One region of the Paenibacillus sp. ALE3 genome, then DNA from elsewhere that is predicted to be linked to it. Evidence: predicted binding sites of a transcription regulator. Region 1 holds the regulator's gene; the other holds the start of a gene.
The links. Region 1 encodes CtsR, which represses protease genes until heat stress. Its sites were predicted from a motif close to ATGGTCAATAAAGGTCAAACA; they were not measured.
Positions count from the first base shown of each region.

Region 2: clpP (ATP-dependent Clp endopeptidase proteolytic subunit ClpP) is a predicted target of CtsR. The motif match lies at 6,093-6,113, and genes of this name have one in related genera.

Region 1 covers NZ_CM134214.1:206,791-223,123, forward strand. Annotated here, with positions in the region: gene ACXHJ2_RS00855 (GNAT family N-acetyltransferase) at 1-721, shown strand, start outside; gene ACXHJ2_RS00860 (CtsR family transcriptional regulator) at 1,260-1,724, shown strand; gene ACXHJ2_RS00865 (UvrB/UvrC motif-containing protein) at 1,809-2,333, shown strand; gene ACXHJ2_RS00870 (protein arginine kinase) at 2,363-3,427, shown strand; gene clpC (ATP-dependent protease ATP-binding subunit ClpC) at 3,472-5,916, shown strand; gene radA (DNA repair protein RadA) at 6,159-7,532, shown strand; gene disA (DNA integrity scanning diadenylate cyclase DisA) at 7,545-8,621, shown strand; gene pssA (CDP-diacylglycerol--serine O-phosphatidyltransferase) at 8,676-9,422, shown strand; gene ACXHJ2_RS00895 (PIN/TRAM domain-containing protein) at 9,613-10,698, shown strand; gene ispD (2-C-methyl-D-erythritol 4-phosphate cytidylyltransferase) at 10,769-11,467, shown strand; gene ispF (2-C-methyl-D-erythritol 2,4-cyclodiphosphate synthase) at 11,464-11,940, shown strand; gene gltX (glutamate--tRNA ligase) at 11,980-13,440, shown strand; gene cysE (serine O-acetyltransferase) at 13,922-14,602, shown strand; gene cysS (cysteine--tRNA ligase) at 14,627-16,030, shown strand; gene ACXHJ2_RS00925 (Mini-ribonuclease 3) at 16,027-16,333, shown strand, end outside.
Region 2 covers NZ_CM134214.1:5,115,319-5,131,651, forward strand. Annotated here, with positions in the region: gene gpmI (2,3-bisphosphoglycerate-independent phosphoglycerate mutase) at 1-1,422, opposite strand, end outside; gene tpiA (triose-phosphate isomerase) at 1,424-2,176, opposite strand; gene ACXHJ2_RS22950 (phosphoglycerate kinase) at 2,236-3,417, opposite strand; gene gap (type I glyceraldehyde-3-phosphate dehydrogenase) at 3,541-4,551, opposite strand; gene ACXHJ2_RS22960 (sugar-binding transcriptional regulator) at 4,644-5,681, opposite strand; tRNA gene ACXHJ2_RS22965 (tRNA-Arg) at 5,942-6,013, shown strand; gene clpP (ATP-dependent Clp endopeptidase proteolytic subunit ClpP) at 6,225-6,821, shown strand; gene ACXHJ2_RS22975 (PdaC/SigV domain-containing protein) at 6,934-8,043, opposite strand; gene ACXHJ2_RS22980 (SIMPL domain-containing protein) at 8,281-9,027, opposite strand; gene ACXHJ2_RS22985 (HPr family phosphocarrier protein) at 9,301-9,570, opposite strand; gene whiA (DNA-binding protein WhiA) at 9,706-10,650, opposite strand; gene ACXHJ2_RS22995 (gluconeogenesis factor YvcK family protein) at 10,656-11,642, opposite strand; gene rapZ (RNase adapter RapZ) at 11,655-12,554, opposite strand; gene ACXHJ2_RS23005 (ROK family glucokinase) at 12,618-13,568, opposite strand; gene trxB (thioredoxin-disulfide reductase) at 13,975-14,928, opposite strand; gene ACXHJ2_RS23015 (tetratricopeptide repeat protein) at 14,968-16,333, opposite strand, start outside.

The DNA of each region.
Region 1 (16,333 bases):
TATTTCAGAATTGGACCAAGTGTATCAATCGTATGCTTCACGTTACAATGGTACGCTGGTACGAGATAAGGAATGGTGGCAGGAACGGATTTTAAATGAAAATTATCGAACTGTAGTATATTACACGGATGCAGGCAATCCTCAGGGATATGCACTATACAAAATAGAAGATAAACAGTTAAATTGTGATGAGTTGGTATATGAAAATGAGACGGCACGTCGGGCTTTGTGGACTTATTTTGCAAATCATGACTCAATGATAACCCAAGGTAAATTTATTTACGTTCCAGCAGATGACAACCTGCCCTTTTTACTCGATGATCCGCGAATTCAACAGGAAACGGTGCCTTATTTTATGGGGCGTATTGTGGATGCAGTTGCTTTTGTAGAGAGATACCCTTTTGAGCAGATTGGAGAAGAAACAAGTTTGACCTTACATCTGACAGATCGGTATGCCCCTTGGAATGAAGGAGTATGGAGATTAACAATTACTAGGGAGGGGCAAGGACATCTGGCAAGAGTGGATACAAGCAATTTATCTGACAACGCCTTAGCAGCTGACTTGAAACTGGGGATTCAGTCATTAACAACTTTAATGCTCGGCTACCAGCAAGCTGATAACCTGTCTAATTGGGGGCGTATTGAAGGAAGCAGTAAGTCTGTGGCTGCACTTAAACGTGTAATACCAATAAAACAAACGTTCTTATTGGATTTTTTCTGATAAAGCTCCAATTGGTTCTTCTTAATTTCCAACTTTTTTTTAACCAATTGGATGTGGTTTATCATAATTACTCAAAGCTCTTTCCATAATGGGAAGAGTTTTTTGTAATATGGTATAAAACATAATTAGATTGCGAAAAATGGTATTGACCCCTTGGCAAAAATGAAATTTGTGCTATAATACGAATATAGTCAAAGAAAGTCAAAGTCAATTGGAATCAGTGTGATTCCACAAAAGTATTATGTTGTTGGATTGGCCGTATATAACAATTTGACAGCAAAAAAGTAAAAATAACGACCTGATTTGCGTATAGTTAGGAGCTGCTTCTTATGTACAGAAGTGAAGTGTATGATTTATCGCAAATAAAGGTCACACTAGAAACGAAACGGTACAATTCCAATGGATGTACAACAGGCAATAGCCTGAATGCAGCTTAGATTCGTGACTATATCGTTTGGTTAAGTTCAATATACGGCGGACTCTGTGGAGCGTGAAATGTACTTGAATACTTGCGTTTCCGTTAGTGGAGGATGATGAAATGCGCAATGTTTCCGACATTATTGAACAATATTTGAAGAGCATGCTGCTGGAAAGTCCCCAAGGCTTAGTGGAGATTCAGCGCAATGATCTGGCTGACCGCTTTTCCTGCGTACCGTCGCAAATTAATTATGTAATTAGTACCCGGTTTACGCTGGAAAAAGGTTATGTGGTGGAAAGTAAACGCGGTGGTGGAGGCTACATTCGAATTCAGCGAATTCAATTACCTGCACAACATGCGATCCATACACACCTTCATCAGAGCATCGGGGAGGAAATTAGCCAATCGGCAGCAGAAGGACTGATTTATCAGTTAGAGGAAGCTCATTTTTTAAGCAAAAGGGAAGCTGGTCTAATGAAGGCTGCTTTATCAAGAGATACATTATTGCTAAAGCTTCCCTATCGTGACCAACTGCGAGCAAGATTGCTTAAGGCTATGCTGATCTCGTTGCTGGCGGCCAAATAGCTAGTATCCATTAACCAGTGAATAGAGATTTGCAATTCAGATGTAGGGATTTGTAAAAATCCTGACGTTGAAGGAGGTGCTTTTATGCTGTGCCAAGAATGTAATATGCGGCCGGCAACTTTGCATTTCACCAAAATTGTGAATGGCGAAAAGACAGAGTTTCATATTTGTGAGACATGTGCGAAGGAAAAAGGGGAGATGATCCCTGGAACACCTAATGGCTTTTCGATTCATAGCTTGTTGTCGGGGATGTTGGATTTTGACTCCAGCACAAAGAGCCAGTCTTCAGGTCACACTGTTCCCCAAAATCTGCAATGCAAGGATTGCGGTATGACTTATACACAGTTTAGTAAGCTAGGACGTTTTGGATGTCCATCATGCTATCAATATTTTGATAGTCGTCTGGACCCTCTGTTCAAGCGTGTGCATGGTAGTACGAGTCATGTTGGGAAAGTTCCGGTCCGTACTGGAGGCCGATTAAAGGTTAAACGGCAAATTGATGATTTGAAAAAAGAGATGCAACAACACATTGTACAGGAAGAATTCGAATCAGCTGCTGAGCTTAGGGATCAAATCAGAAAGCTTGAAAAAGAAATGACTGAAGAGTAAAGTTTGTGAAGAGTAGGAGGGAATGCGTGATGCCCAATATCCGATTTACGGAAAAGCCGCTAAGTGATTGGATGCGTGGTGATGCTGCGGATTCGGAGATTGTCATTAGCAGCCGGGTAAGAATTGCGCGTAACTTGCAGCATCTGCCTTTTCCCATGCTTGCTACCAATCAGCAGTCGGAAGAAGTGCTTCAACGCTTAACGGATATCCTTCAGTATGATGATTTGCGTCGTTTTGGTACTTTTCATACCTTGAAAATATCCGAGTTGGATGAGATCGACAAGCAGGTACTGGTTGAGAAGCACTTAATTAGTCCTAATTTGGCGAACGAATCTCGCAACGGTGCTGTGTTGATTAGTGATGATGAATCAGTTAGTGTTATGATAAATGAAGAGGATCATCTGCGTATTCAGTGCTTATATCCGGGATTTCAGGTGAGAGAAGCCTGGGAACGCGCTATGGTCATTGATGATGCATTTGAAGCTCATGTTGATTATGCATTTGATGATCGGAGAGGGTTTCTGACCAGTTGTCCGACGAATGTCGGCACAGGTATGCGAGCTTCGGTGATGATGCATTTGCCCGCATTGGTTATGACTCATCAAATCAATCGTATATTGTCCGCTGTTTCACAGGTAGGTCTTACGGTTCGCGGTATTTATGGTGAAGGCAGTGAAGCAGTTGGAAATTTGTTTCAGGTATCTAATCAGATTACCCTGGGACAAACCGAAGCAGAAATTATTGAGAATCTGCATGGCGTGGTGCTGCAAATTATAGAGCACGAACGTTCTGCCAGAGAACGATTGATGAATGAATCCATGCTGCGGATTACAGATCGGGTGATGCGTTCATTCGGTATTTTGTCGTATGCAGCAGTTTTGGATTCCAAGGAGGCTGCACAGCGGCTGTCCGATGTACGTCTCGGTGTAGATTTAGGGATTTTGGAGCGTCCTTCCATTGCAGCGATGAATGAGCTTAATGTGATGACGCAACCTGGCTTTCTGCAAAAAAGCTTTGGGGATAAAATGAATACCGGTGAGCGCGATATGTACCGGGCGAAGCTGATCCGGCAAAAATTAGGCACAACCCTTTAATATATAGAATGATCTGAAATACACATTGTGGAGGTGCAGGATATATGATGTTTGGAAGATTTACGGAACGTGCACAGAAAGTGCTTGCCTTGGCCCAGGAAGAAGCTGTTCGATTGGGACACAACAACATTGGCACAGAGCACATTTTGCTAGGACTCATTCGTGAAGGCGAAGGAATAGCAGCGAAAGCCTTAATCGGTTTAGGGCTGGGACTGGAGAAAATCCAGGATGAAGTGGAAACACTGATTGGACGCGGTCAAGAGCAACCGACGAACATTGCCTATACTCCACGTGCCAAAAAAGTCATTGAGCTGTCTATGGATGAAGCACGTAAATTGGGTCATACCTATGTAGGTACCGAGCATATTTTGCTAGGTCTTATTCGTGAAGGTGAAGGCGTGGCAGCACGTGTTCTGAACAACCTGGGTATCAGTTTGAACAAAGCGCGTCAGCAAGTGCTTCAATTGCTCGGCAGCAGCGAGGCGGTTTCCAGCCATCACGGTGCTCCCGCTAATGTCAGCACTCCAACCCTGGACAGTCTGGCACGCGATCTTACGGCTTCTGCGAAGGAAAATAACCTGGACCCCGTTATTGGGCGTAGCAAGGAAATTGAGCGCGTTATTCAAGTGCTCAGCCGCCGTACAAAGAACAATCCTGTTTTGATCGGTGAACCTGGGGTAGGTAAAACAGCGATTGCCGAAGGATTGGCACAAAAAATCATAGCGAATGAGATTCCTGAAACGTTGCGCGACAAACGCGTAATGACACTTGATATGGGCTCTGTAGTAGCAGGTACTAAGTATCGTGGTGAATTTGAGGATCGCTTGAAGAAGATTATGGACGAGATTCGTCAAGCCGGAAATATCGTACTGTTCATTGATGAGCTGCACACGCTGATTGGTGCTGGTGGAGCGGAAGGCGCAATTGATGCGTCCAACATCCTGAAACCTGCTCTGGCACGTGGCGAGCTGCAATGTATCGGTGCTACTACGCTGGATGAATATCGCAAATATATTGAAAAAGATGCTGCTTTGGAGCGTCGTTTCCAACCTATTACAGTGGATCAACCTTCTCCAGAAGAAGCAATCCAAATCTTGTATGGTCTGCGCGACCGTTACGAAGCGCATCACCGTGTAAAAATCACGGATGAGGCTATTGAAGCTGCAGTAAGATTGTCAGATCGTTATATTACGGATCGCTTCCTACCGGATAAGGCTATTGACCTTATTGATGAAGCGGGCTCCAAGGTAAGGCTGAATTCCTATACAGTACCGCCAAACCTGAAACAGCTGGAAAACCGTCTGGAAGATATCCGTAAGGAAAAAGATTCAGCGGTACAAAGTCAGGAGTTTGAAAAGGCAGCTGCGCTGAGAGATACAGAGCAAAAGATCCGTGAAGAGCTGGATGTCACTAAAAACCAATGGAAAGAACAACAGGGGCGTACAGATTCCGAAGTTACACCAGAGGATATCGCTCAGGTTGTTGCCATCTGGACTGGTGTCCCAGTCAGCAAGCTAAAAGAAGAAGAAACACATCGTTTGCTGAATATGGAGCAACTGTTGCATGAACGGGTGATTGGGCAGGACGAAGCTGTTAAGGCAGTAAGCCGGGCGATTCGCCGGGCACGCGCCGGTCTGAAAGATCCGAAGCGTCCAATCGGCTCCTTTATTTTCCTCGGTCCAACTGGGGTCGGTAAAACAGAGCTGGCACGCGCCTTGGCTGAATCTATGTTTGGTGATGAAAATGCGGTTATCCGTATTGATATGTCCGAATATATGGAGAAGCACTCCACATCCCGTCTGGTAGGAGCGCCTCCAGGGTACGTTGGATATGAAGAAGGCGGTCAACTGACTGAGAAGGTACGTCGTAAGCCTTACTCTGTTGTGTTGCTGGATGAAATTGAAAAGGCACACCCAGAAGTATTCAATATTCTGCTGCAAGTGTTGGAGGATGGACGTCTGACGGATTCCAAAGGTCGTGTTGTTGACTTCCGTAACACACTTATCATCCTAACTTCCAACGTTGGTGCGCAGGCAATCAAACGTAACTCCACGCTTGGCTTTACAGCTGTTGTGGACGCTGGGGCGGATTACGATAACATGAAGGGCAAAGTGATGGATGAACTGAAGAAAAGTTTCCGTCCTGAGTTCTTGAACCGGATAGATGAAATTATCGTTTTCCATTCTCTCGAAGAAAAACATATTGCCGAAATTGTTTCACTCATGTCTGAGGAGCTGCGTAAGCGTCTGAATGAGTATGAGGTGGACTTTGAGTTGACAGATAAGGCTAAGAATTTCCTTGCCAAGGAAGGCTTCGATCCAGCGTATGGTGCGCGTCCATTGCGTCGTGCAATCCAGAAGCATATTGAAGATCGCCTGTCCGAGGAACTGTTGACTGGAAACATTTCTAAAGGCGACTCTCTCTACATTGATGAAGAGAACGGTGCATTGACAGTAACGAAAAAGGATAATGTATCCGCGAAGTCCTAAAGCAGTTTAGTAAATAAAACATTAGAAAAGGGTGTCTCGCAGGCTGGAAAGCTATTGCGAAGGCACCCTTTTTGTGTATTGAATACCTTGAAAGGGTAGGCTAAAAGCTTTGGGAAAGTTTGTGATATTGCTTTACGTCCGCCAAGCTTCAATGGTAAACTTTTATTGTTACAGCTCTTTCAGGTGCTGTGTGAAGATAAATTCGACATCATCGTCGTCAAGAAGGAGCCAGGGAATAAAGTATGGCTAAAGTGAAAACTAAATTTTCCTGTACGGAATGTGGCTATGAATCGCCTAAATGGTACGGAAAATGTCCTGGATGCCAGGCATGGAATTCCATGGTCGAAGAAACGGAAAGCGTTGTAAAAACTCAAGGAATGGGATCTTCCCTTCTTACTCATAGCACAAAAGACAAACCGCTTCCTATTATTGAAGTGGAAAGTGGCAAAGAAACACGAATCTTGACGGGAATTGGTGAATTAAATCGTGTACTTGGTGGAGGTGTGGTGCCAGGTTCACTTGTTCTGGTGGGTGGTGATCCGGGGATCGGCAAGTCTACGCTTATGCTGCAAACCTCTAATGAGCTGGCTTTAACTGGTTTAAAGGTACTCTACGTGTCTGGTGAGGAATCCGTCCGCCAAACAAAGCTACGTGCAGATCGCCTCGGTGCCTTGTCTCCCAGTCTGTACGTATTATGTGAGACGAATTTGGAGACGATTGAAGAAGCAGTAGACAGCTTGAAGCCAGAGTTTTTGGTCATCGACTCGATACAGACTGTATATTTGCCTGAGGTGACAAGTGCGCCTGGTAGTGTAGCTCAGGTGCGCGAGTGTACTTCACGATTTATGCGGATTGCCAAGGGATTAGGTATTGCTACAGTACTGGTAGGGCATGTGACCAAGGAAGGCGCTATTGCAGGTCCGCGTTTGTTGGAGCATATGGTCGATTGTGTACTTTATTTTGAAGGAGAGCGACATCATACGTATCGGCTGTTGCGTGCGGTTAAGAATCGCTTTGGTTCTACGAATGAAATTGGTATTTTTGAAATGGCTGAAAGTGGTTTGCGTGAGGTGGCGAATCCTTCTGAACTTTTCTTGTCCGAACGGCCACTGGGGGTGGCTGGTTCCACCGTCGTTGCCAGTATGGAGGGAACCCGACCTGTATTGGTTGAACTGCAAGCACTAATTGCAGCTACACATTTTCCATCTCCACGCCGAATGGGTACGGGGATCGACCATCATCGGATGGGATTAATCATTGCCGTCCTAGAAAAGCGGATGGGCATGTTTTTGCAAAACCAGGACGCTTATCTCAACGTTGCTGGAGGCGTAAAGCTGGATGAACCAGCGGTGGATTTAGCTATAGCGGTGAGCATTGCTTCCAGCTTTAGGGATGCTCCTACCAAGCCATATGATGTGATTTTTGGTGAAGTAGGACTGACAGGCGAGGTGCGGGCTGTATCCCGAGCAGAACAGCGAGTGCGAGAAGCGGAGAAATTAGGTTTCAAACGGGTGATCATGCCCGAGAAAAGCTTAAAGGGTTGGACACATCCGAAAGGGATACAAATTATAGGAGTTGGAACGGTGGCAGATGCACTGGCAGCTGCATTAGATTAGGGGGCATTGAGAATGAAGGAAGCGAGCCAACTGGATAAAATGAACGATTTGCTGCGGCTTGTGGCACCGGGAACTCCCTTTCGCGACGGATTGGAAAACGTTTTGCGTGCCAAAACGGGTGCTCTTCTGGTCGTTGGCTATAGCCCGGAAGTAATGGAAGTCGTGGATGGCGGTTTCTCTATTAATTGTGATTTTTCACCGAACTATTTGTATGAGCTGGCTAAAATGGACGGCGCAATCATATTGAGCGAGGATTTAAAACGAATTTTATATGCCAATACGCAATTGATTCCTGACTCCTCCATTTCGTCCATAGAAACAGGGATTCGGCATCGGACGGCGGAACGAGTTGCGAAGCAGACTGGCAAACTGGTTGTGTCTATTTCCCAGCGTCGTAATATTATTACGTTGTATCAGGGGACTTTACGGTATGCGCTCAAGGAAATCGGGGTTATCTTAACGAAAGCCAATCAGGCCATTCAGACGCTGGAAAAATATAGATCCGTATTGGGGCAAGCCTCAACCAATTTAACTGCATCTGAATTCGAAGAGCTGGTTACCATGCCAGAGGTTGTTAATGTCATTCAACGGATCGAAATGGTGCTGCGCATCAAAATGGAGATCAAACGATTTATTAACGAGCTCGGAAATGAGGGCAGGCTGATTAGCATGCAGATGGAGGAGCTTGTCAGCAATATCGAGGAAGAAGCTTGGTTGCTGTATAAGGATTATGCCAAAGACGACAGCGACGAGAAGATTCGTGAAATTATATTGGGACTCAAACGTTCTACGGACGACGAATTACTGGATGTAAATCATATTGTACGTTTATTAGGCTACCCTTCTTCAGCAGCGACATCAGAAGAATATATTGCTGCACGCGGATATCGGGTATTGAACAAAATACCTCGTTTGCCAAATGTAATTATTCATAATCTGGTGGAGCGATTTGGACGTTTTCCACATGTCATGACAGCAACGATTGAAGAACTAGATGAAGTAGATGGCATAGGAGAGGTTCGTGCACGTACGATTAAAGAAGGGCTTAAACGTTTGCAGGAACAAGTTTTCATTGACAGACAAATGTAAATGTAATACAGTGAAAGGATTATAATGGAACAATTCATACATTGAGGTGAAGAGATGATTACCAAATCAATTCCGAACATGTGTACCTTGGGTAACTTGTTTCTCGGAATGATCGCCATTTTATTGGCCGTAGACGGAAAATACAGCCTTGCCGCTATTATGGTTATTGTCGCCATGTTGTTGGACGGACTGGATGGAAGGATGGCCCGGGCTCTGAATGCCCAGAGCGAATTCGGTAAAGAACTGGACTCCTTATCAGATATGATATCTTTTGGTGTTGCTCCCGCAGTTATTATGTACATGGTTGCTTTTCATGATGCGAATTCGGCTCTCGCTTGGACGGTTACAGCCATTTTTCCGATGTGCGGAGCATTGCGTTTGGCTCGTTTTAACGTACGTCCCGGTGTACCAGGTTATTTCACAGGTCTGCCCATTCCGGCAGCAGGTGGCGTATTAGCCACTTTGTCCTTATTCCATAACGAGATTTCTTTGTTATACATGTCGATTGCCATGTTGCTGGTCTCTTATTTGATGGTTAGCTCCATGAGATATCCGAATTTCAAAAAGGTCGGTCTTCCGAAAAAAGCGATCTGGATTGCTCCATGGGTCGTAATTGCAGCGGTGTTTCTGGCCGTTAAATTTCCTGATCAGCTGTCGAAGCTGATTTTTGTACCATTGGTGCTATATGCATTGTACGGTATGAAGCTGAACATTCGGAAGCTATCACGCAGACGTGGACGGGAACGAGATCGTTCTAATCAAGAAGAACAGGACGACCAATATCGTCATTCGCAACGTTAGTGTCAGACAAGAACTAGAAGAAGCATTTATTTCCTTGATTCATTCAGGGAGATAAATGCTTTTTTTATGCATAAAAAGTGAAAACACAGGGTTAGTTATGCGAGAAATGGATCATACTGGTAAGGGAAGTGCTATGTATCCAATAAATAGCAGACTATTGAAAAGAAAATAAAGGAGGTATAGAAACTCAATGTGGAGAAAGGCTATTTTAACTTTTACAGGATTGTGCGGCGCGTGGTTTGGCTATACGTTATACCAGCGGATAGGAGGCATCGTATCGTGGATGCCACAATGGTTGAGTGATGGTTCTTTACCAGGAATGGCTGTTTGGATGTTAGCGGGAGCAGTGCTATTTATGGTTGGCTGCTCATTCGCAGGGGCGTCCGTGGCGAATCGATTGCAGCAGGGGATTGAAGGCTTGGTACGAATTCCGATGAATGAGATGATGGCAGGTGTGATGGGGTTAGCAGTGGGGCTGATCCTTTCCTTGGCAGTTTACCCACTCTTTTCAGGATTGGGGGCACCTGGTCTACTTATCCAGACCGCGGTTACCTTGGTATGCGGATATGTGGGATTGATGGTAGGGCTAGAAAAACGGGACGAGTTGTCATGCTTTTGGAGTTCAGGCTTTTTTGGTCGGGGAGCGGATGTAGAAGAACGCAAGCTGGAGGAACATAAAATTTTGGACACCAGCGTCATTATAGATGGGCGTATTGCGGATATCTGCAAAACAGGGTTTATTGAAGGAACCATTGTGATTCCTGAATTTGTGTTGGAGGAGCTTCAGCATATCGCAGATTCTTCAGATTTACTTAAGCGTAATCGTGGACGGCGGGGTCTGGATATTTTGAATAAAATCCAAAAAGAACTAGATGTGAATGTGCTCATTTATGAGGGGGATTTTGAGGAAATTTCAGAGGTCGACAGTAAGCTGGTTAAGCTTGCAAAGGTGTTGCAGGGTAAAGTTGTAACTAATGATTTTAACCTGAATAAAGTATGCGAACTTCAAGGTGTGTCTGTGCTGAACATTAATGATTTGGCGAATGCAGTGAAGCCTGTCGTACTGCCCGGTGAGGAGATTATGGTGCAGATTATCAAAGACGGCAAGGAGCATGGGCAGGGGGTAGCTTATCTGGATGATGGTACGATGATTGTTGTGGAGGGTGGACGTGACTATATTGGCTCTCTCATGGAAGTGCTGGTCACAAGTGTACTTCAGACCTCTGCGGGTCGCATGATCTTTGCTAAACCGAAATTATTGGAAAAAGCTCAATAAACGAGGTATGATGAAGTAGATGTGTTATCATACGGATCGTCCAAGTGCGATCAGGGCAGGAGTTATTTGAATGAACAATCAGGTAGGAGTCGTGATTGTGGCGGCCGGGCGCGGCTCCCGTATGGGAACGCAGGAGAGCAAGCAATTTCTGCTTTTGCGAGACAAGCCCATCTTCATACATACACTTGAAATATTCGCAGCAATGCCTGAAGTGGATGAAATGGTGATGGTTACTGGAGCTGGAGATGTGGAACGTTGCAGAGACTGGGTTCATCAATACAAGATCAGCAAAAATGTACGAGTGGTGGCTGGTGGCAGTGAACGCCAGCATTCGGTTTATCGCGGCTTGCGCCACTTGCAAACAGATTGGGTGATGGTGCATGATGGTGTGCGTCCACTGATTCAACCTGAGCTTGTACGTTCATGCCTGGAGGCTGCCCAGCGTACTGGTGCTTCTGTAGCGGCAGTACCTGTAAAGGATACGATCAAGCAAGTGAACGGGGATGGTATCATTACAGCAACGCCGGATCGCCGAAGTCTGTGGAGTATTCAAACGCCACAGACTTTTCGTCTTTCCGATCTGCTGCGGGCCTATGAGGAAGCGGAGCAGTCAGGATTTTTGGGGACAGATGATTCTATGCTGGTGGAGCGGCTAGGCATTCCAGTTACTGTCGTCCAAGGCAGCTATAAAAACATCAAAATTACTACGCCTGAGGATTTGGAGATGGCGGAGTTATGGGTAAAGACAGAGGGAGAGGATATCAAATGATCAGAATAGGGCAAGGGTTTGACGTCCACCAGCTGGTGGAAGGAAGGCCATGCATCATCGGAGGCGTACATATTCCGTATGAAAAAGGTTTGCTAGGTCATTCCGATGCAGACGTGCTGCTGCATGCCATTAGCGATGCCATCCTGGGCGCGCTTGGCTTGGGAGACATCGGAAAGCATTTTCCGGATAATGACCCTGAATTTAAGGACGCTGATAGCCTGAAGCTACTGGAGCATGTGTGGGGGCTGGCTAAAGAGCGGGGATATCGATTGGGGAACATTGATTCTACGATTATTGCGCAGAAGCCCAAGATGGCATCGTACATCCCGCAGATGAATGAAATCATCGCCCGGGTGCTGGAAGCAGAGGAGTCGTCCCAGGTAAATGTTAAGGCGACAACGACGGAGCAACTCGGGTTTACCGGGCGAGGCGAGGGAATTGCGGCTCAATCGGTTGTCTGTCTAATCAAGTAAATGCTATCATCTTGAGTAATTCTATTTGGAGGAGATTATATGAGCACGGAAGTTCGTGTACGCTATGCACCAAGTCCTACAGGGCATCTGCATATTGGCAATGCCAGAACAGCATTATTTAATTATTTGTTTGCCCGCAATCAAGGCGGGAAATTTATTATCCGCATCGAAGACACAGATGTGAAACGCAATATTGAAGGTGGAGAAGAAAGCCAGCTTAAATATTTGAAATGGTTAGGCATGGACTGGGATGAAAGTATAGACGTGGGCGGCGAGTTTGGACCTTATCGCCAGACCGAACGCTTGGACATCTACAAAACATACTGGCAGGATTTGCTGGATCGTGGTCTGGCATACCGCTGTTATTGCACGGAAGAGGAGCTTGAACGCGAGCGTGAAGAACAGATGGAACGTGGGGAGACACCACGTTACTCAGGAAAACACCGTGATTTAACAGAAGAACAGTGCCAAGCATTTGAAGCAGAGGGCCGTGTACCAAGTATTCGTTTTCGCGTACCAGAAGATCGTGAATATACGTTTGATGATATGGTTAAAGGTCAAATTACGTTCAATTCCAAGGAAAGCGGCGATTTTGTTATCGTCAAAAAAGACGGTATTCCGACATATAACTTCGCCGTAGCGGTTGACGACTATTTGATGAAAATATCGCATGTACTACGGGGCGAAGATCATGTATCCAATACACCGCGGCAGTTGATGATTTTTGAAGCTCTCGGCTGGGAGCCTCCACGCTTTGGTCATATGACGCTGATCGTAGGCGAGGATCACAAAAAGCTCAGCAAACGAAATGAATCCATTATTCAGTTCATGGAGCAGTACGATAAGCTGGGCTATCTGCCGGAAGCTATATTCAACTTTATTGCGCTGTTGGGCTGGTCTCCGGAAGGCGAGGAAGAGATCTATGATCGGGAACAACTGATTTCGATTTTCGATCCTAATCGTTTGTCCAAAAGCCCAGCTGTATTTGATACAAACAAGCTTGCTTATTTGAATAATCATTATATTAAAAAAGCTGATCCTGAGCGGATTGCCAGCATGGCCATTCCACATTTGCAGGCAGCAGGGCTGTTACCAAATGAATTATCGACGGAACAACAGGATTGGGCTAAAGCTCTTGTCCGCTTATACCAAGAACAAATGACTTCAGCGTCTGATATTGTGGCGTTGTCTGAGTTGTTTTTCCGTTCGCATCTGGAGTTGGATGCTGATGCGGCGGCTGTTCTGGCCGAAGAGCAGGTTCCTGAAGTACTTAGAGCCTTTGCAGGCAAGGTTGAAACGAGCGAGGAATTTACAGCTCCACAAATGGCCAAGCTGATCAAGGAAGTTCAAAAGGAAACTGGTTTTAAGGGGAAACAGCTGTTCATGCCGATTCGTGTGGCCCTTACAGGTCAAACTCATGGACGGGATCTGAACGAGACCATCTATTTACTTGGACGTGACAAGGTGTTGGACCGTCTTAAGGCACAAATTAAAGGCTGATATTTCTTGTCAATTTGTTGTCTTTTCGCTATAATGACTCCATTGATATGGATTGATACTTACGTGTAAAGGCTGCGAACAGGAGAAGTACACTGCATAAGGGCATCTACCAGAGAGGACGGTTGAGGGGAAACCCCAGGCTGAGAACCGTCTAGATGACCTGCGGAGGAAATGCGCCTGGGAGCCGTGCGCCCGAACCCTCGTTAGCCTACAATGCTAATGCGGCAAGGGCTTGCCGATTCGTTCCCGTTACAGGACGCCAAAGACGGACTTTTCTGCTTTTTTTGTAGCAGATATGTTCGAAGCAGAGTGGGACCACGTATATGCGTCTCTGCAGCCTAGGCTGCGGAGGCGCTTTTTCATTTTTATCAGATTCAGACTCGCTGTAGATTGAAAATTGTCGAAGCGTGCTAGTGACTACGAAAATTGGCGAAATCTGAAGTGTGATGCGGCGAGGATATGGAGGGAAGAGGAGGGCGACATGTTCAGGCATTTCAAATCCGATATTCAAACTGTTTTGGATAATGATCCGGCCGCCCGGAGTAAGCTGGAAGTCATTTTTACGTATTCTGGCGTTCATGCCCTTTGGGCACACCGAATCGCACATTGGTTTTATTTGCGAAAGTGGTGTACTCTAGCCCGTGTTATATCCCAGGTATCGAGGTTTATGACAGGAATTGAAATTCATCCTGGCGCTCGTATCGGAGATCGGCTGTTCATTGACCACGGCATGGGTGTTGTCATTGGCGAAACCTGTGAAATTGGCGACGATGTCGTGTTGTATCAGGGGGTTACTCTTGGAGGGACTGGAAAAGAGAAAGGGAAGCGTCACCCCACCATTGGGAATAATGTCGTTATAGGCTCCGGTGCAAAAATATTGGGTTCATTTACGATTGGGGCGCAATCCAACATTGGCTCCAACTCGGTTGTGCTAAAAGAAGTTCCGCCAAACAGTACGGTAGTGGGCATCCCAGGGCGAGTGGTCAGACAGGATGGCAGACGTCCAGATCGACTTAGTCACCAATTGCCTGATCCGGTCGTCGATTCTATACGGTCTCTTCAAATGGAAATAGAACGATTGCGAGCAGAATTGTCTGATTTGAAGGAGGAGCAATCTGCTCAGAAACATCAGGTGACCCAAGAGAATAAATTACAAGGATAATTTTCATGAGGGAGGAACATAACGATGTCGCTTCAAATTTATAATACAATGACGAGGAGCCGGGAGCCTTTTGTGCCACTGGAGCCTGGAAAGGTTAAAATGTATGTATGTGGTCCTACAGTGTATGATTACATTCATATTGGTAATGCACGGCCTGTAATTGTGTTTGACGTGGTACGCAGCTACTTGGAGTATTTGGGCTATGATGTAAACTATGTGGTGAATTTTACGGATGTCGATGATAAGTTGATCCGCAAAGCTCGGGAACTTAATATGGCGGTTCCGGCAGTTGCTGAGAAGTTTATTGCTGCCTATCATGAGGATCTGGCAGGATTGAATGTTCCTGCTGCCAGCATAAATCCTCGTGTAACCGAGAGCATGGTTCTGATTATTGATTTTATCAAGGATCTGGTAGACAAAGGCTATGCCTATGAGAATGATGGTGATGTCTTCTACCGGACCAAAAAGTTTAAAGACTACGGACAGCTGTCAGGTCAAAATTTGGAGGAGCTCCAGTTTGGGATTCGCATCAATGTGGATGAACGCAAGGAGAATGCCGAGGATTTTGTACTCTGGAAAGCAGCGAAACCGGGAGAAATTTACTGGTCAAGTCCTTGGGGAGATGGACGCCCAGGCTGGCATATCGAATGCTCTGCTATGGCTCGTCACTATTTGGGGGATACGCTGGATATTCATGGAGGCGGACAGGATCTGCAATTTCCGCATCATGAATGTGAATGTGCACAATCTGAAGTGATTACGGGTAAACCATTATCTCGCTACTGGATGCATAACGGATATATTCGCATAGATAATGAAAAAATGTCGAAATCACTCGGTAACGGTATTTTGGTTAAAGATCTGCGTGCTCGCCACAAGCCCGAGGCTTTGCGTTATTTTATGCTGTCGACACATTACCGCAATCCTTTGAACTACAACCAAGAGACGATGAGTCAGGCGGAGAATAGTGTCGAACGGATTGCCAATGCAGTCGCCAATGTAAAGCATCGTTTAGCCATTGCTTTGAAAGGTAATGAAAAAGTATCGGCTGAGCTGCAAATGAAGCTTGACGGGATACTGCAGCAGTTTGGCGAAAAAATGGATGATGATTTCAATACGCCTGATGCGATTACTGCGGTGTTCGAATGGGTCAGCGAAGCCAATCTTTTGTTGCAGCGTGATGTTGTCAATCAGGCGGAATTGCAAGCGGTGCTGCATACTTTCCATTCGATGAATACGGTGCTTCGCATTTATTCAGAATCGAGTGAAGAGCTGCTGGATGGCGAAGTTGAGCAGTTAATTGCAGAACGTGTCGAAGCTCGTAAAACTAAAAACTGGAGTAGAGCTGACGAAATTCGCGATTTGTTAGCTACTAAAGGCATTGTGCTTGAAGATACGGCCCAGGGGATGCGGTGGCGGCGGAAATGAGTGATAAGCCACTGAATTCAGGAGCTGTGAAAGGCGCAGGAAACTGGTTTCCGTATCCTGCGTCCAAGCCGGCTCGCTTGATGCCCCCTATTGCGTTAGCTTACATTGGTGATGCAGTGTATGAGGTGGCTGTCCGGCAATATCTGTTGACACACCCCAACCTGCGTCCCAATCATTTACATCGACGAGCTACAAAGCTAGTCTCTGCCAAGGCACAGAGTCGTATGTTGGGGTTGCTAGAAACAGTGCTGACGGATGACGAGCGTGACATTGTCCGACAAGGAAGAAATGCCAAGTCAGGGA
Region 2 (16,333 bases), 900 kb from region 1:
GTCAGTCAAAATGAACGGAACCGGATTCGTTGTGTGAGCTGTGAACGGACGTCCCTGCTCATCAATTTCCATATCCGCGTTACCATGGTCAGCGATGATAATTACCACGCCACCTTTGGCTTTAACTGCATCTACAACACGTCCAACACATTCATCCGTCGTCTCTACTGCCTTAATTGTTGGTTCCAGCATACCGGAGTGTCCAACCATATCCGGATTGGCAAAGTTCAGGATAATCGCATCATGCTTGTCAGCTTCGATTTCCTTAACAGCAGCATCCGCTACTTCATACGCACTCATTTCAGGCTGCAGATCATATGTAGCCACTTTAGGCGAATTGATCAAAATACGAGTTTCGCCAGGAAGCTCCACATCGCGTCCGCCACTGAAAAAGAAAGTAACGTGCGGATACTTTTCTGTCTCAGCAATACGCAATTGCTTTTTGTTGTTTTGTACCAGCACTTCACCAAACGTGTTGTCCAGATTTTTCGGTTCATAGGCAACAAAGCCTCCAACCGTTTCACTGAACAAGGTCAGGCAAACAAAGTGCAGATCCTTAGGCCATTTTGGCCCACGGTCAAAACCACGGAAATCTTCATTGGTAAATACTTGAGACAATTGAATCGCACGGTCAGGACGGAAATTCAGGAATACGACAGAGTCATTGCTTTCGACCAGCCCTACAGGGCTTCCATCAGCCTTCACAATAACAGTTGGTTCCACGAATTCATCGAACACTGACTTTTCATACGATTCCTTCAATGCTTCGAGTGGGTCGGTGTATTGAGGACCTTCACCGTATACGATTGCACGGTAAGACTTCTCAACACGTTCCCAACGTTTGTCGCGGTCCATTGCATAATAGCGCCCTTGTACGGTTGCAATTTGGCCAATGCCCACTTCCTGAATTTTAGCGACCAGTTGTTGCATAAAGCCTACGCCGCTATCAGGCATAACGTCACGTCCATCCATGAAAGCATGAATGTACACTTCAGTTAATCCTTCTTTTTTAGCCAGATCCAGCATAGCGAACAGATGGCTGATATGGCTATGCACACCACCGTCGGACAGAAGTCCGTACAGGTGAAGTTTAGTGTTGTTCTTCTTCGCATGTTGCACGGCTTTAACCAATGTTTCATTGTCGAAGAACTCGCCTTCACGGATGGACTTCGAAATACGAGTCAAATCTTGATATACAATTCGACCTGCGCCGATGTTCAAGTGACCTACTTCGGAGTTACCCATTTGTCCTTCCGGCAGACCCACCGCTTCACCAGAAGCCGTCAACGTGGTATGTGGATACTGTTTTAAATACTGGTCGTAATTCGGTTTGTTGGCCTGTGCAACCGCATTGCCTTCCACAGTGTCACGCAGTCCGAATCCGTCCATAATAATTAAAGCTACCGGTTTTGGTGCTGTCATCTTACTTCGCCCCCTCAACAAGCGCGATGTACGACGCCGGTTGAAGACTGGCACCGCCCACGAGCGCGCCGTCAATATCGCTTTGACCCAGGTACTCAGTAACATTTTCAGGTTTTACACTACCACCGTACTGAATACGTACAGCATTTGCTGTATTTTCATCATACAGCTCTTTAATCAGACTACGGATGTAGGAAATCACTTCATTCGCATCCTGCGAAGTAGAGGATTTGCCTGTTCCGATGGCCCAGATTGGCTCATAAGCAACTACGACTTGTGCTGCTTGATCTTTAGCCAGACCAGCAAAAGCTGCTACAGTTTGCACTTTTACAACTTCTTTGGTTTGACCTGCTTCACGGTCTTCCAGCTTTTCGCCTACACATACAATTGGTGTCAGGCCATGACGGAATGCTGCATGAACCTTTTTGTTCACCGTTTCGTCTGTTTCGTTGAAATACTCACGACGCTCGGAGTGTCCGATCACAACGTAGTCTACGCCCAGATCTTTAAGCATTCCGCCGCTGATTTCACCTGTAAATGCGCCATCTTCTGCAAAGTGCAGGTTTTGTGCGCCGATTTTAATAGATGTGCCTTTTACTGCTTCAACCAGAGCAGGAAGATTTGTAAATGGAGCACATATAACGCTCTCCACTCCTGCAACCTCTGCTTTACCTTTGATCTCTTCGATGAAGGTTTTAGCTTCTGGTACGGTTTTGAACATCTTCCAGTTACCCGCGATAATCGGTGTTCTCAATGGTTTCAACTCCTAACTATTAGGTGCCCTAAAGCCTTTATTACGCGTAATGCGTTTGATTATTTATCGTTAAGTGCAACAACACCCGGAAGTGCTTTGCCTTCCATGAATTCCAGGGATGCGCCGCCGCCAGTGGAGATGTGATCCATTTTGTCAGCCAAGTGGAATTTTTCAGCCGCAGCCGCAGAATCACCGCCACCAATGATGGTGTATGCTTCTGTTGTAGCACAAGCTTCCGCTACTTCACGAGTACCGCCAGCGAAAGGCTCGATTTCAAATACACCCATTGGTCCATTCCAAACAACCAATTTGGAGTTTTTGATAACATCTGCATAAATTTTACGAGTTTTCGGTCCGATATCCACGCCTTCCCAATCTGCAGGAATGCCGTCGATGTCCACAATGTTCGTGTTCGCTGTAGCACTGAAATCGTCAGAGATAACGATATCCACAGGAAGGTAGAAGTTTTTGCCAAGCTTCTTCGCTTTTTCAATAAATCCAAGAGCTACGTCCAGTTTGGATTCATCCAGCAAAGATTGACCCACTTCATGACCTTGAGCTTTGAAGAATGTATAAGTCAAACCGCCGCCAATAATTACGTTATCTGCAATGTTCAGCAGGTTGTCGATTACGTCGATTTTGTCTTTTACTTTGGAACCACCAATAATGGCTGTAAAAGGACGATCTGGATTCGACAAAGCTTTACCAATAACAGACAACTCTTTTTCCATCAGCAAGCCGGAAACAGCCGGAAGGAAATGCGCGATACCTTCTGTAGAAGCATGAGCACGGTGTGCTGCACCAAAAGCATCATTCACGAAAATGTCAGCCAGTTCAGCAAATTGCTTAGCCAGTTCAGGATCATTTTTCTCTTCTCCTGGGTAGAAGCGTACATTTTCAAGCAATAGCACATCGCCGTTTTGCAGTTCAGCCACTTTCGCTTTAACAGCTTCACCAACTGCTTCGTCCACTTTAACAACTGGCTTTTTCAGCAGTTCGGACAAACGTACACCAGCAGCAGTCAGACGCATGGATTCAACGACTTGACCCTTTGGACGTCCAAAGTGACTCGCCAAAATAACTTTTGCACCTTTTTCAATCAGGTAGTTAATGGTTGGCAAGGTTTCGCGAATACGCTTGTCATCTGTAATTTTACCATCTTCAACCGGAACGTTAAAATCTACACGAACAAACACCCGTTTTCCATTCAGTTCTATATCACGTACGCTCTTTTTGTTCATCTCCATATTCCTCCGCACCCTTATAATTTTACTAAACAGGAATTTAAGGCACATTTTGATATATAAAGAGCGGAAACAATAACACCTGTTTCCGCTCTATGATGTTGCTCGATAAGGAAATTCTTATTTAGCCAATTTAGCGAAGTATTCCAAAGTACGGATCAATTGTGCAGTGTAGGACATTTCGTTGTCGTACCAAGCTACAGTTTTAACCAGTTGTTTGTCGCCAACAGTCAGAACTTTAGTTTGAGTTGCATCAAACAGGGATCCGAAAGTCAGACCTTTGATGTCAGAAGAAACGATTTGATCTTCAGTGTATCCGTAAGTTTCAGGATCGGAAGCTTCTTTCATCGCTGCGTTGATTTCTTCAGCAGTTACGTTTTTCTCCAGAACTGTTACCAGCTCAGTCAGGGAACCTGTTGGTACTGGAACACGTTGAGCTGCGCCATCCAATTTACCTTTCAGCTCAGGGATAACCAGACCGATTGCTTTAGCAGCACCAGTAGTGTTAGGGATGATGTTTTCAGCTGCTGCGCGAGCACGACGGAAGTCACCTTTAGCATGTGGAGCATCCAAAGTGTTTTGGTCGCCAGTGTAAGCGTGAATTGTAGTCATCAAGCCTTCAACGATACCAAATTTGTCTTGCAATGTTTTAGCCATAGGAGCCAGGCAGTTAGTTGTGCAAGAAGCACCGGAAATTACAGTTTCAGATCCGTCCAGAATTTCATGGTTTACGTTGTAAACGACAGTTTTCATGTCGCCAGTAGCTGGAGCGGAGATAACAACCTTTTTAGCGCCGCCTTTCAAATGTTTCTCAGCAGCTTCTTTAGTTGTGAAGAAACCTGTGCATTCCAGAACGATGTCTACACCCAGGTCTCCCCAAGGCAATTCTTCTGGGTTACGGTTAGCCAAAACTTTAACTTCTTTACCGTTTACTTTGAAGAAACCATCATGTACTTCTACTTCCCCTTGGAAAGTACCTTGTGTTGTATCATATTTCAACAGATGCGCCAGCATTTTGGAATCTGTCAAGTCGTTAATTGCTACTACTTCAATACCTTCTACGTCTTGAATACGGCGGAAAGCAAGGCGTCCAATACGTCCGAAACCGTTAATACCAACTTTAACTGTCATGAGTGAGTTCCTCCCAAAGTTCGTTTAGTTTAGTTTTATATATTCAAGACAGACCCGAAAGCCCGTCAAGACAACACAATTAAAAAACCTTATCAATCTCTTAAATAACGGCTTACAATCTCGGCAGCAGCGCCTTCGTCAGTGACAAGAATGTCTTCCTGTCCGAAACGCAATACCGCATGAATAGCAGCCGCCTTGCTCTTGCCTCCAGCCACACCTAACACCGTCTCCGTGCGCCTGATGTCCTCCAAACGGAGTCCAAGCGTCAGCATTCTGTGAACAACGACGCCGTCTTCGTTAAAATAATAACCAAACGATTCGGCGACCGCGCCCTCATTGCTGATCTGGGCAAAGGTTTCAGGGTCAAGCTTGCGTCTGTGGGCCATTGCTATGGCGTTGCCTATCCCGTGAATGATAATACGACTCTCTCGAATCAGGCTCAATATATCCTGAATATTCGTATCCTCAAGCAAGGAGTTGTAAGCATGATTGCTGAGCAAATCCGGTACATGGAGCAGACGGTATTGAGCGCCGACCTTGCGAGCCATCGTGGAAGCAATTGTATTTGCCTGCATTTCCATGCTCTCTCCCAAACCCCCGCGTGCCGGTACAAACCATCCGCCTTTAAGCGGGCCGTTAGCAGGTAATGTCAGTTGTTCCGCCACATCTGCAATCGTCGTGCCACCTGTTACAGCGACCACGTCCTCGTCATCCATAACACTCAGCAGCGCCTTTGCGCCAGCACGGCCCAGTTCCTGCTTCGCTAACGGTGAAGCATCCGAATCCCCTGGAACGACAACCACCTTCCTCAAACCGTAGGCTTGACGAATCTGATCCTCCAATTGGGACAGGCCGAACAAGTTGTTCGCAATCGGCTCCAGCTGTTCCAGCAGATCCAGTCCTGCTTTGCTCACCTTCATGCCCACACTCTCAATCTCAATTAGCCCTTGCGCTTTAAGGAGATCAGTCTCAGCGCGCAGTACGCGCTCGGTCATATCCAGTGAAGCTGCCAGTGTTCTGCGTCCAATAACTTCGGACAGCATAATCTGATGCAGGATCGTGTACCTTTTTTTCAAAACATCCATGAGGTCGGGCAGAAGCTGCTTCTGTATTTCTAATATCTTTCGCATGCTTTCCACTCCCGCACACTTCTAAGTTCTGTCTCTATGCTATATCTCTAACTGGTCTTAAAATGTCCCGGGATAACTTTTTAAGTCCCACGTATATCTTACCCAATATTTGCTTCACATGCAAGTCTATCTGAACCTATATTTCTCAACTTTTTATGTGAATATGCGCACGTAATAAAAGCTTGCAATTCAATGCCGTATATCATATAATCATCTTTGTTTCCAAATTAATTAGTTAGTTGCTTGTAATGTTCATCTGTGCGCCCGTGGTCCAACGGATATGACGTAGGCCTCCGGAGCCTGAGATCGAGGTTCGATTCCTCGCGGGCGCGTCGTTTTATATGATTGGCTAAATGTTCCATATAATGTTTTTAACCAAAAAGAGCGCTGAGCGCTCTTTTTTTAATCAATAGTTTGACTTTCTTTGACTTTTTGTTTGAAATTGTTTATCATGTGGTTAATACGGTAACAGTTTATAAATAGGGATGTGTAATCGGCATATCCACCAAATCCACTAACGATATTTAAGGGAGGTTTTTTGACGTGAGCTATGTTCCTATGGTAGTAGAACAAAGTAACCGCGGCGAACGCGCCTATGACATTTATTCCAGACTGTTGAAGGATCGCATTATTTTGTTGGGCTCGGACGTCAATGACGTTGTAGCCAACTCAATTATTGCACAAATGCTGTTTTTGGCTGCTGAAGATCCTGAAAAAGACATTCACTTGTATATTAACAGTCCTGGCGGTTCCATCACAGCTGGTATGGCCATTTTCGATACGATGCAATACATTAAACCTGACGTATCTACCATTTGTGTAGGTATGGCTGCTTCCATGGGTGCTTTCTTGCTGAATGCAGGTGCCAAAGGCAAACGTTTTGCCTTGCCAAACAGTGAAATTATGATTCACCAACCACTGGGCGGTGCACAAGGACAGGCAACGGATATCGAAATTCGCGCCCGTCGCATTCTGAAAATGCGTGACAAATTGAACCGCATTCTCGCAGATCGCACAGGTCAACCACTGGAACGCATCGAAAAAGACACAGACCGTGACTATTTCATGTCCGCTGATGATGCCAAAGAATACGGTATTATTGATAAAGTGTTAACTAGCTCCTCTCCAGAAGGTGTATAAGAAAAGTGGTTTACTTCTGAATAGCTGGTAAATAGAAAGGCTGCCTCGGATTTTTGTATCCAGTAGGCAGCCTTTTTGATTTGCTATTTTTTAAAAATATAGGTCATCCAAATTATTGATTTTGTCCCGCAAAAGGCTTCCCGCCCTGAGGCAGCAGTTGAGCGAACGAGTAAGTAAACTCTGGAATTCCATACGCGTATGGAGCATAATCATACAAATCAAACACGATGATTACTCCACTATTGGTCACATAAAAATTCTGATCTGCGGCCAACTCTTTAAATTTTTCAAAACCTTCGCCAGCCTGGAGCGCATCAATTTTTTTCTTCAGATCAGCATTCAAAAACTTTTTATAGTTCGGATTTGCCTTCAATACGTCAGACAATTGTAGCAGCTTGCCATCAGCGAGCGAGAACGTGTATCCTTTACGCGCCGTCATACCATGTGCGCCACCTGTATACGAGTAGTCCTGCATAATCACACTTAGAATACCGTCCTTGTTATAGGCAATTGCAAAATCATTTTCGAAATCATACGGTCTTTCTGCTGTAACCTCTCCCTCTGCCACCATCTTTTTGCCTGCTGCCAATACTGTCTCTGCATGCTTCTTAAGCACATTATTAATGGCCTGTTGAGCCTCAGAATTTAGCTGATTGCCGCTGATTTGCGGATACTTAATCTTATAAGACACCTTTGCATTACTCGAAGCTGGAAGCGTCTGAGATGCAATTGTAATTGGATTTAGCTGGCTTTTACTCAATGTTACGGTTTTCTGAGCTGCATTCCACTGAGCATCGATACCCAGATAGTCTTTCAGCAGACTCATAGGGATGTATAACTTCCCGGCGACCATTTTGGCATCCATGCTGCGCGTGTTGATTCCGTTCACATTGACATAGGCATCCGAGGAGGAGACCACGATATAGAGCTTGTTGTACCCACTCCCCACTGTATATGTCCCTTCTTTGGTGTCATAGCTCACCGGAATTCCCAAGCTGTCACGCAGTGCTGCCACTGGAATCATGGTGTTCCCGTTCACTTGAATACCTTTAGCGGCCAACGTTTTACCATTCCATTGGATGGCGATCCCTGGTTGCTGTGTTGTCGCTTGCTGCTGTTTGGTCGATGCTGCCCCAATATAGGAAACCGGAATAACCGCAACTCCTGCTAAAATTCCCGCTGCCAGCAATGCTGAGCCCCATTTTTTTGTATGTTTGTTCATCGTAAGTATTCCTCCTATTGCAAATCTGTATAATCTATGTGTTTTGATCACTTTTCTTATTATATCTATACCCTATTGTATGTAGTTTACAATCTGTACACTCCCTGATTTCAATCTGTACACCTAACAGCCATTAGCAATGACAGACTCATTACAAAATGGTTTCAATAGACAAAAGAAGCCAACAAGTCATCCTGCAATGTTGCAGGCGCTTGCGGCTCCGCTTAATGGTCTATACTAGTTCATCTCATATTGAGCAGACACTTGGACTTTCACCGTTACTTGACCCGACTGTATCTCTGTTCCGCCACTCATATCCATGAGCGCTTTGGACATGGCATTCTCACGTTGTGTGAAAACCTGAGCTTCCCCGCCATCTACTGTAACATTCACCAGAGCTCCTAAGCCACGTTTAGCTGATTTTGCTACGGCACTGGCTTTGGATTGAGCATTATCCAACGCCTTTGCAATGGCTGCTTCCTCATAAGCGGAAGAATTCTCTACGGAAAACTGTATATTATCTACGTTGTTTGCCCCGGAATTTGTAGCCTCATCCAACAGTTGACCAATTTTGTCCAAATTGCGATATTTCACTGAAAGTGTATGGTTGGCCATGTAGCCTTTGAGCTTCTGTCCTTCTTTCTCGTTATAGGTATAGTTAGGTTGTACAGAGAACTGGCTTGTCTGAATATCGTCTGCACTAATGCTCCATTTTTCTTTTAATAGCTGTGTAACCTTGTTTATTTTCGCAGCATTGGCTTTTTGAGCAGCAGCAGCGGTGTTCCCTTCCGATTGCACACCAATAGAGAGATAAGCGATATCTGGCTTAGCCATTATTTCACCACTTCCACTCACGTTAATTACACCATTCGCCGTTGCTGCATAAGCGCGATCAGCTCCCGTCCACAGCCCTCCTGCTATTCCCCCAGCTAATAATGCTCCTGCAAGAATTGCTGTGCTTACTGTTTTTGTCCAAACTCTCATTGTAGTCAGCCTCTTTCTTGAAAATGTTTGTACCTTCCAGACGGAAAAAACGGGAAAAGGTTGCAGTCAAGCGGTATAAATTTCCGAAACAGAGCATTACCCAGGGGTTTTAACTATTTGTAGCTTGGACTTAACGCGGTCGCTATATTCAAATAAATATACATAAATAGCTTAATGGCGGGGCTGGTTGAATGCTTTTTTCTGGATACAAAAAAAAGCCCCCGAGGGGGCTTTCACTAAGAGCATACATCATATCACAAAGCAAATGCTCGTTTATTGATTTTCCAGCTCTACCTTACTAACCAGACTTACTAAAGCGTTTACAGCCTGTTCGGCGTCCGCACCTTCAGCACTAATATTGATTTCAGTACCTGTACTGATGGCGAGGCTCATAATACCCATGATGCTCTTGGCATTAACCTTTTTGTCTTCTTTTTCCACAAAAATTTCAGATGAATATTTATTCGCTTCCTGTACGAACAACGCAGCAGGTCTGGCGTGCAGTCCTGTTTTCAAGCGTACAACTACTGGATGTTTTGACATGTCAGCTTACCCCCTCATCAAATAAATCTGGACGCTATTTACTCCATTTTATTTATCACATTATAACATTAACCCGGGACAGACACTAGAAAAAAAACTAAAAAAACCGGTTCTAAAAGCCCCACAGACCCTCTTTTACGGAATCAGGCCGTTTTCCCCCCTGATTTTGTCAGCCATCTCATCAATTTTGCGAAGTCGATGATTTACACCCGATTTACTCACGACCCCTTTGAGCATTTCCCCGACTTCTTTTAAATTCAAATCGGGATGAGCAAGCCGAATTTCTGCCACTTCACGCAGTTTATCTGGCAAGGTCTCCAAACCAACTTCCCTCTCCAGCAACTTAATATTCTCAATTTGCCGGACAGCAGCTCCGATCGTCTTGTTCAAATTAGCTGTTTCGCAATTAACAATACGGTTTACGGAATTGCGCATATCGCGCATGATACGTACATCTTCAAATTTGAATAAGGCTTGGTGCGCCCCAATGATACTGAGCAGCTCAATGATCTTCTCGCCTTCCTTGATGTAAAGGATAAAGCCTTTTTTTCGCTCAATACAGCGGGCATTGAGATGAAACTCATTAGCGAGATCAACTAGCGCCTGACAATGCTCCTCATACATCGAAGAAATTTCAAGGTGGTAAGACGATCCCTCTGGATTATTCACAGAGCCACCTGCCATAAAGGCACCCCGCAGATAAGCCCGCTTACAACAGTTTTTCCGAATGATATCTCGATTAATCCCGTCAGTGAACAAGAAACCTTCTGAGACAATATAAAGCTCCTTTAGCAGCTCTTGTACACCATTAGGAATACGGACAATATACACATTATTTTTTTTCAAGCGCATTTTTTTCCGTACAAGCAGTTCGATGTGAAGTTGAAAATGCTTTTTGATCAAGGAGTAAATCCGCCTTGCAATCGCGGCATTTTCTGTGGACACGTCCAATATCACCCTTTTATTCGACAGTTGTACGGATCCGAGCATACGTATGAGCGCAGACAGTTCCGCTTTTTCACAGCAGGGCTGGCTTTCAATCATCGTAAGCTCTTTTTTCGTTTGTGCCGCAAAGGACAAGGGACTCACCTCCTTCTTAACATCCAGTTTTGTACCAATTGGTAAATATGCTGGCTCAGTTTGTCGGCGTCATGCCGTAAATACGTGCGGAACAGAACTAACGTATCTGCCACTACTTTATATCCTCGATCAGCCAGCTCGCCCATGTCTACTTGAACAGGCTTAGCTCCCTGCTCGGCATACATCTCCTGTACTTGGGGCGGAATTTCTCCGTTATTTACAATGACATAGTCGAACAGATGATGTCCTACATGCTCATAGATCGCTTGCAGGTGATCTCCCACTGTATAGCCATCGGTTTCCCCCGGCTGGGTCATCACGTTGCAGACAAATATTTTGATAGCATCTGATTTCACCACAGCCTCAGCAAGTTTCGGTACAAGCAAATTCGGTAAAATGCTGGTATATAGACTGCCGGGACCAATCAGAATCGCATCGGCTTCATTAATGGCTTCCACAGCCTCAGGCAACGGCTCCACGTGAGTCGGTTCAAGAAAAACACGTTTGATTCGTCCGCCCGCTTCTGGGATTTTGGACTCCCCGGTGATCACCGTACCATCCTCCATCTCGGCGCTGAGCACAACGCCTTCTTCAGCCGCCGGTAGTACACGCCCTCGGACAGCAAATACACGGCTAAGCTCACGCACCGCCGTTACAAAATCCCCCGATATATCAGTCATCGCTGCTAAGATCAAATTCCCCAAGCTATGGCCTGACAACCCTGATCCAGCACCGAAACGGTATTTTAGCATATCTGACATTACTGGTTCCACGTCAGCCAAGGCAGTCAGCACATTGCGGATATCCCCTGGAGGGGGCATCTGCAGCTCACTGCGCAATATCCCGGAGCTTCCGCCATCGTCAGCGACTGTAACAATAGCCGTAATATCCAGCGGCTTTTGCTTCAAGCCCCGCAGCATGACGGACAAGCCGGTTCCGCCGCCCATAACAACAATACGTGGGCGCTCCCGTTGTGATCCGGTCTCTTTCATGATTTCACCTCATTAATGCCGGTCCCGATCAGCATCCCGATGCGAAACAGAAACGGATTCTGTCTCGCTGGCACCCAGCATTTTTCCTAAATACTCCGATATTGCAACTGAACGATGCTTACCTCCAGTACAGCCAATACCGATAATGACCTGGCTTTTACCCTCTTTGCGATACTGCGGAATCAAAAAGTGCAACATATCCAGTAACTTGGTCAGAAACGCCTGAGTCTCCGGCCACTTCATAACATAATCATATACATCGCTATCCTGTCCCGTGTGTGGACGTAGCTGGTCCACATAGTGGGGATTAGGCAGGAAGCGCACATCGAATACAAGATCGGCATCAATGGGAATACCATACTTGAAGCCAAAAGATGTAATGTTCACGGACAGCATACTGCTCTCCAGATGAGAAAATCTCGAGATAATCCTCGCCTTTAAGGTTGCGGGCTTCATCGTACTTGTATCAATAACCTGTGTAGCGGAGCTTTTGAGTTCCTCCAACATCTTACGCTCCAAACGAATCCCATCCAAAGGCATACCATCTGGAGCAAGCGGATGCCGTCGACGGCTTTCTTTGTACCGCTGTACGAGAACACCGTCATTCGCATTCAAGAATAAAATTTCACAATGAATCGTAAAATGATCTTTAATATAATTAAGCGATTCCGACAAGGCGGTGAAAAATTCTCGTCCGCGTAAATCAATGACAAGAGCCACTTTGCCTATTTTACCGTTAGACTGCTCAATCAACTCGGCAAATTTGGGAATCAGCACAGGGGGCAGATTATCAACGCAGAAGAAGCCCAAGTCTTCAAGGCTCTGCACCGCAATGGTCTTCCCTGCGCCTGACATCCCCGTAATAATAATGAGCGTTGCCCACGGTGCAGCATTTTTTAGATTGTCTGTCATATGGACTTCCCTCTCCTTTTGCTTCTTCGCTCTATGCCAGTACCCCTATCATCAACCTGTGGATTAGGAGCGTAGCAGCAACCCTGCAGCTCCTACGATACCCGCGTCATTGCCTAACACCGCTGGTACGATATATACACCTTTTTGAAGCGGTTCAGGTGCCAGCTTGGCGTATACGCGACGCATCTCTTCAAACAAAAAGTCGCCTGCTTTAGAAACACCGCCGCCTATAATAAACAATTCTGGATTGAGCACAGCGGCAACAGCTGCCATCGATTTCCCCAAATAAAAGGCAGCCCGGTTCACGATACGCAGCGCGACTTCATCCCCGGCTTTAGCAGCATCGAATACTTCCTTAGCAGCAATGTGATCTTCCAGAGCCAGAGAGGTCCGGTCGCCACGTTCCACAGCATCCTTGGCCATACGAATGATGCCTGTTGCGGAAGATACAGTTTCCAAGCAACCCATTTTGCCGCATCCACACTGAATAGCCTCCAGATCAGGCACAACGCTGATATGGCCAATTTCCCCAGCCATGCCCGAAGAACCTTGATATATTTTACCGTTTATAATAATACCGCCACCTACGCCTGTTCCCAGGGTATAGCATACGCAGTTTTCAATGCCTTTGCCTGCACCAGCCCAAGCCTCACCCAGCGCAGCAACATTCGCATCATTGTCTATTTTCACAGGCTTGCCAATCCGGTTCTCTAGGAGCGCACGGATCGGTACGTCACGAAAGCCAATATTAGGAGCGAGGACAATAATACCATCACGAACATTCGTAAAACCTGCAACGCCTGCACCGACACCCTTTAGTTGATCCCACTCATAAGGAGATTCCTCAACAATGTGCCGCACATATTTTTCGATATTACCAATGACAACGTCTACACCTTTATCGGTTTCGGTTGGTCCCTCATATGTGTGCAAAAGCTGTCCGTTTTCATTACAAATGCCGACTTTAATCGCGGTACCACCCAAATCGACACCTACATAGATACTTTCAGACATGTTCCAAGCCACCTTTTATGTTTACTTAAAAATCTGGTATGAAATATAGCTTAAAATTCCTGCCTCATAATAGTAATCCTACGTTCCAACTATAATTGAAGCCCCCGTTACGGTCAAGGACACTTGCCTGTTGAAAAATGTACGATTAGCTGAACTTTTAACCTCATGCCTCCATAAGAAAAACGTCTGTTGACGTACTTTCAAGGAAGCCAGACCACGCTTAACGGAAATTTTTCTTGCGATTAAAGAATTGTTCAGCTCCGCTGAACATTTATAAATTCTATAATCATAAAAAGGAGAAAGCCTGTGCAAATGCACCAGGCTTTCTCTTCCTGAACAAACAACGGGGCTTAACAGAGGGCCCTTAGCCCCTCACATTAGCCACTTTGTGTATTATAGACACCCTTTATTGATCCAGTGTTTCGCTCCAGTCGTGGACGGCGCTGCCTTCAAGATACTTCTCGCAATCCATAGCCGCCATACAGCCCGTTCCCGCAGCCGTAATGGCTTGTCGATAACGGTTATCCTGAACGTCCCCACAGGCAAAAACACCCGGGATATTCGTTTCCGTCGTGCCTGGCTTCACTTCAATATAGCCGTGCTCATCGGTATGGATCTGTCCGTTCAGAAAGCCTGTATTCGGTGTATGCCCAATCGCCACGAACACGCCATCTGCCTCTATTAGCTCATCCTGGTTGGTCTCATTATTGTGTACTTTCAAGCCCTTTAAGCCAGTTTCTCCCGTCACAACTTCCAGAGGAGTCCGGTTTAATGCCCAATGTACTTTTTCATTCTCGCGTGCGCGGTCTTGCATAATTTTAGATGCCCGCAACTCGTCACGACGATGGACCAAGGTTACACTGGAAGCAAAACGGGTCAAGAAGCTCGCTTCCTCCATGGCTGAATCGCCACCGCCGACCACGATAATCTTTTTCCCACGGAAAAAGAAGCCGTCGCAAGTTGCGCATGTGCTAACTCCGCGACCTACATTGTCCTGCTCACCTGGAATGCCGAGGTATTTGGCGGACGCACCTGTAGCAATAATAACCGACTCCGCCTCAATGATGCCTTTACCCTCTACCTTCACTTTAAAAGGGCGCTTGCTGAAATCGACTTCCTCTACCCAACCGGAAGTAAACTCAGCGCCAAAACGTTCGGCCTGCTTGCGCATGTTATCCATCAGCTCAGGTCCGAGGATACCTTGCTCAAAACCCGGGAAATTTTCAATTTCAGTCGTTGTGGTAAGCTGCCCACCGGGCTGCATTCCTTCAATGATCAGCGGATTCATGTTGGCGCGTGCCAAATAGATAGCGGCTGTGTAGCCTGCAGGACCTGTACCAATAATTATGGATTTATACATACGTTTGTTGCCTCCTTTAAGTGATGTTTGGAGCAGGTCTCAGACCTGCTTTTTAAACGTGGAGAGCGGCTGCTTCAGCTTCTGTTTGATACCACACACGCTGTCAATTTGACGTGCGTAGCGGCTTACGGTCGATACGGAAATACCATAGCGGTCGGCTACTTCCTGATAGGTGACTGAATGATGATGCATTTTGGCTGTCAAATATTCCAGCGCAGCTGCCCATCCCTCAGTATGCTGAACCATCGGGACTTCTGGAGCAAGCCGATCCAGATACTCCTGCCAAAGTGATCTCAAATCATGCTGCATGGCCGGATCGGATGATTTGCTCATGACGGTCAGTACCTTGTCCAGCACGGCCTGCCATTGTGGATCAACTGGCGAAGCAGAGATATCACCTTCGGTTGTATGCGGATCTTTCTCAGCCTCCAACCGCTCAGGATGCTCCGTAACCGCGTGTGTATTCTGTACTTCCTGCTCTGCCAGCTCTTGCAATACTTGCAGAGCACGGCGTTTGAGTTCACTCTCCTGATCCGGGTCTTCTACGAAGGACTCCAGCGCCTGACGCACCTCATCGTCACCGATCAGGCTTAACGCCTGAATGACCTGAAGCTGAGTCGCCCGGTCTCCGTGGCGCAAGGCCCAAAAGAAAGATGACCGGATTAGCGGGTCCTTCTTCATACTGTCAGGCACCTGCTCAGCACCAAACTTCTCCCACATGCGGAATTGCTCTTCAAACGGGAGATGATAGTGATAGCTGAGCACTTGCAGCGGTGTACCTTCCTGCTGAAGCTCTTCCAATCTGGACAGGAAAAATCTTGGAACCTCCGAGGAAGCATCCTGCTTTTGCAAATGACTCCATAACCGCCGAGCTTCCGCATATCTTCCTGTATTGCTGGCAGCTACCGCTGTGTAATGGTACAAAGAAGCGTCCGCATTGTTCTCTCCATTGCCATGAAGCAACCTACGAAAATGTCTGTAGGCCTCCTCATGACGTCCGAGAATCCCCATAGTGGTCGCCAGCTTGAATACCTGCTCCTCCTGAAACGGTATAGTGACCGCCAAGGTTTGAACCAGACGATCCAATTCCGGACCGCCGCCTTCGTGCTGATAAAAAATCGCCAAGTTGCACAATGCGTGTAAATTACCTGGCTCATCCTCCAACACTTGAATAATGGTAGCCTTAGCATTTTGGAACAATCCCATGTAGTAATACGCTAGCGCCAGATTATTCCGCGCAGCGAACATGTCTGGTTGCTCCTCAGAAATTTGCTTGAGCAGTTGGGCTGCCTGAGCAAATTTCCCTTCCTCCAGCAGAACACGGGCCTGATCATGCTCAACCACTCCCTGCCGGGCCTTAATGCGGTTCAGCTTCGTCGGACGGTCCAGCTCATAATAGAGCAGC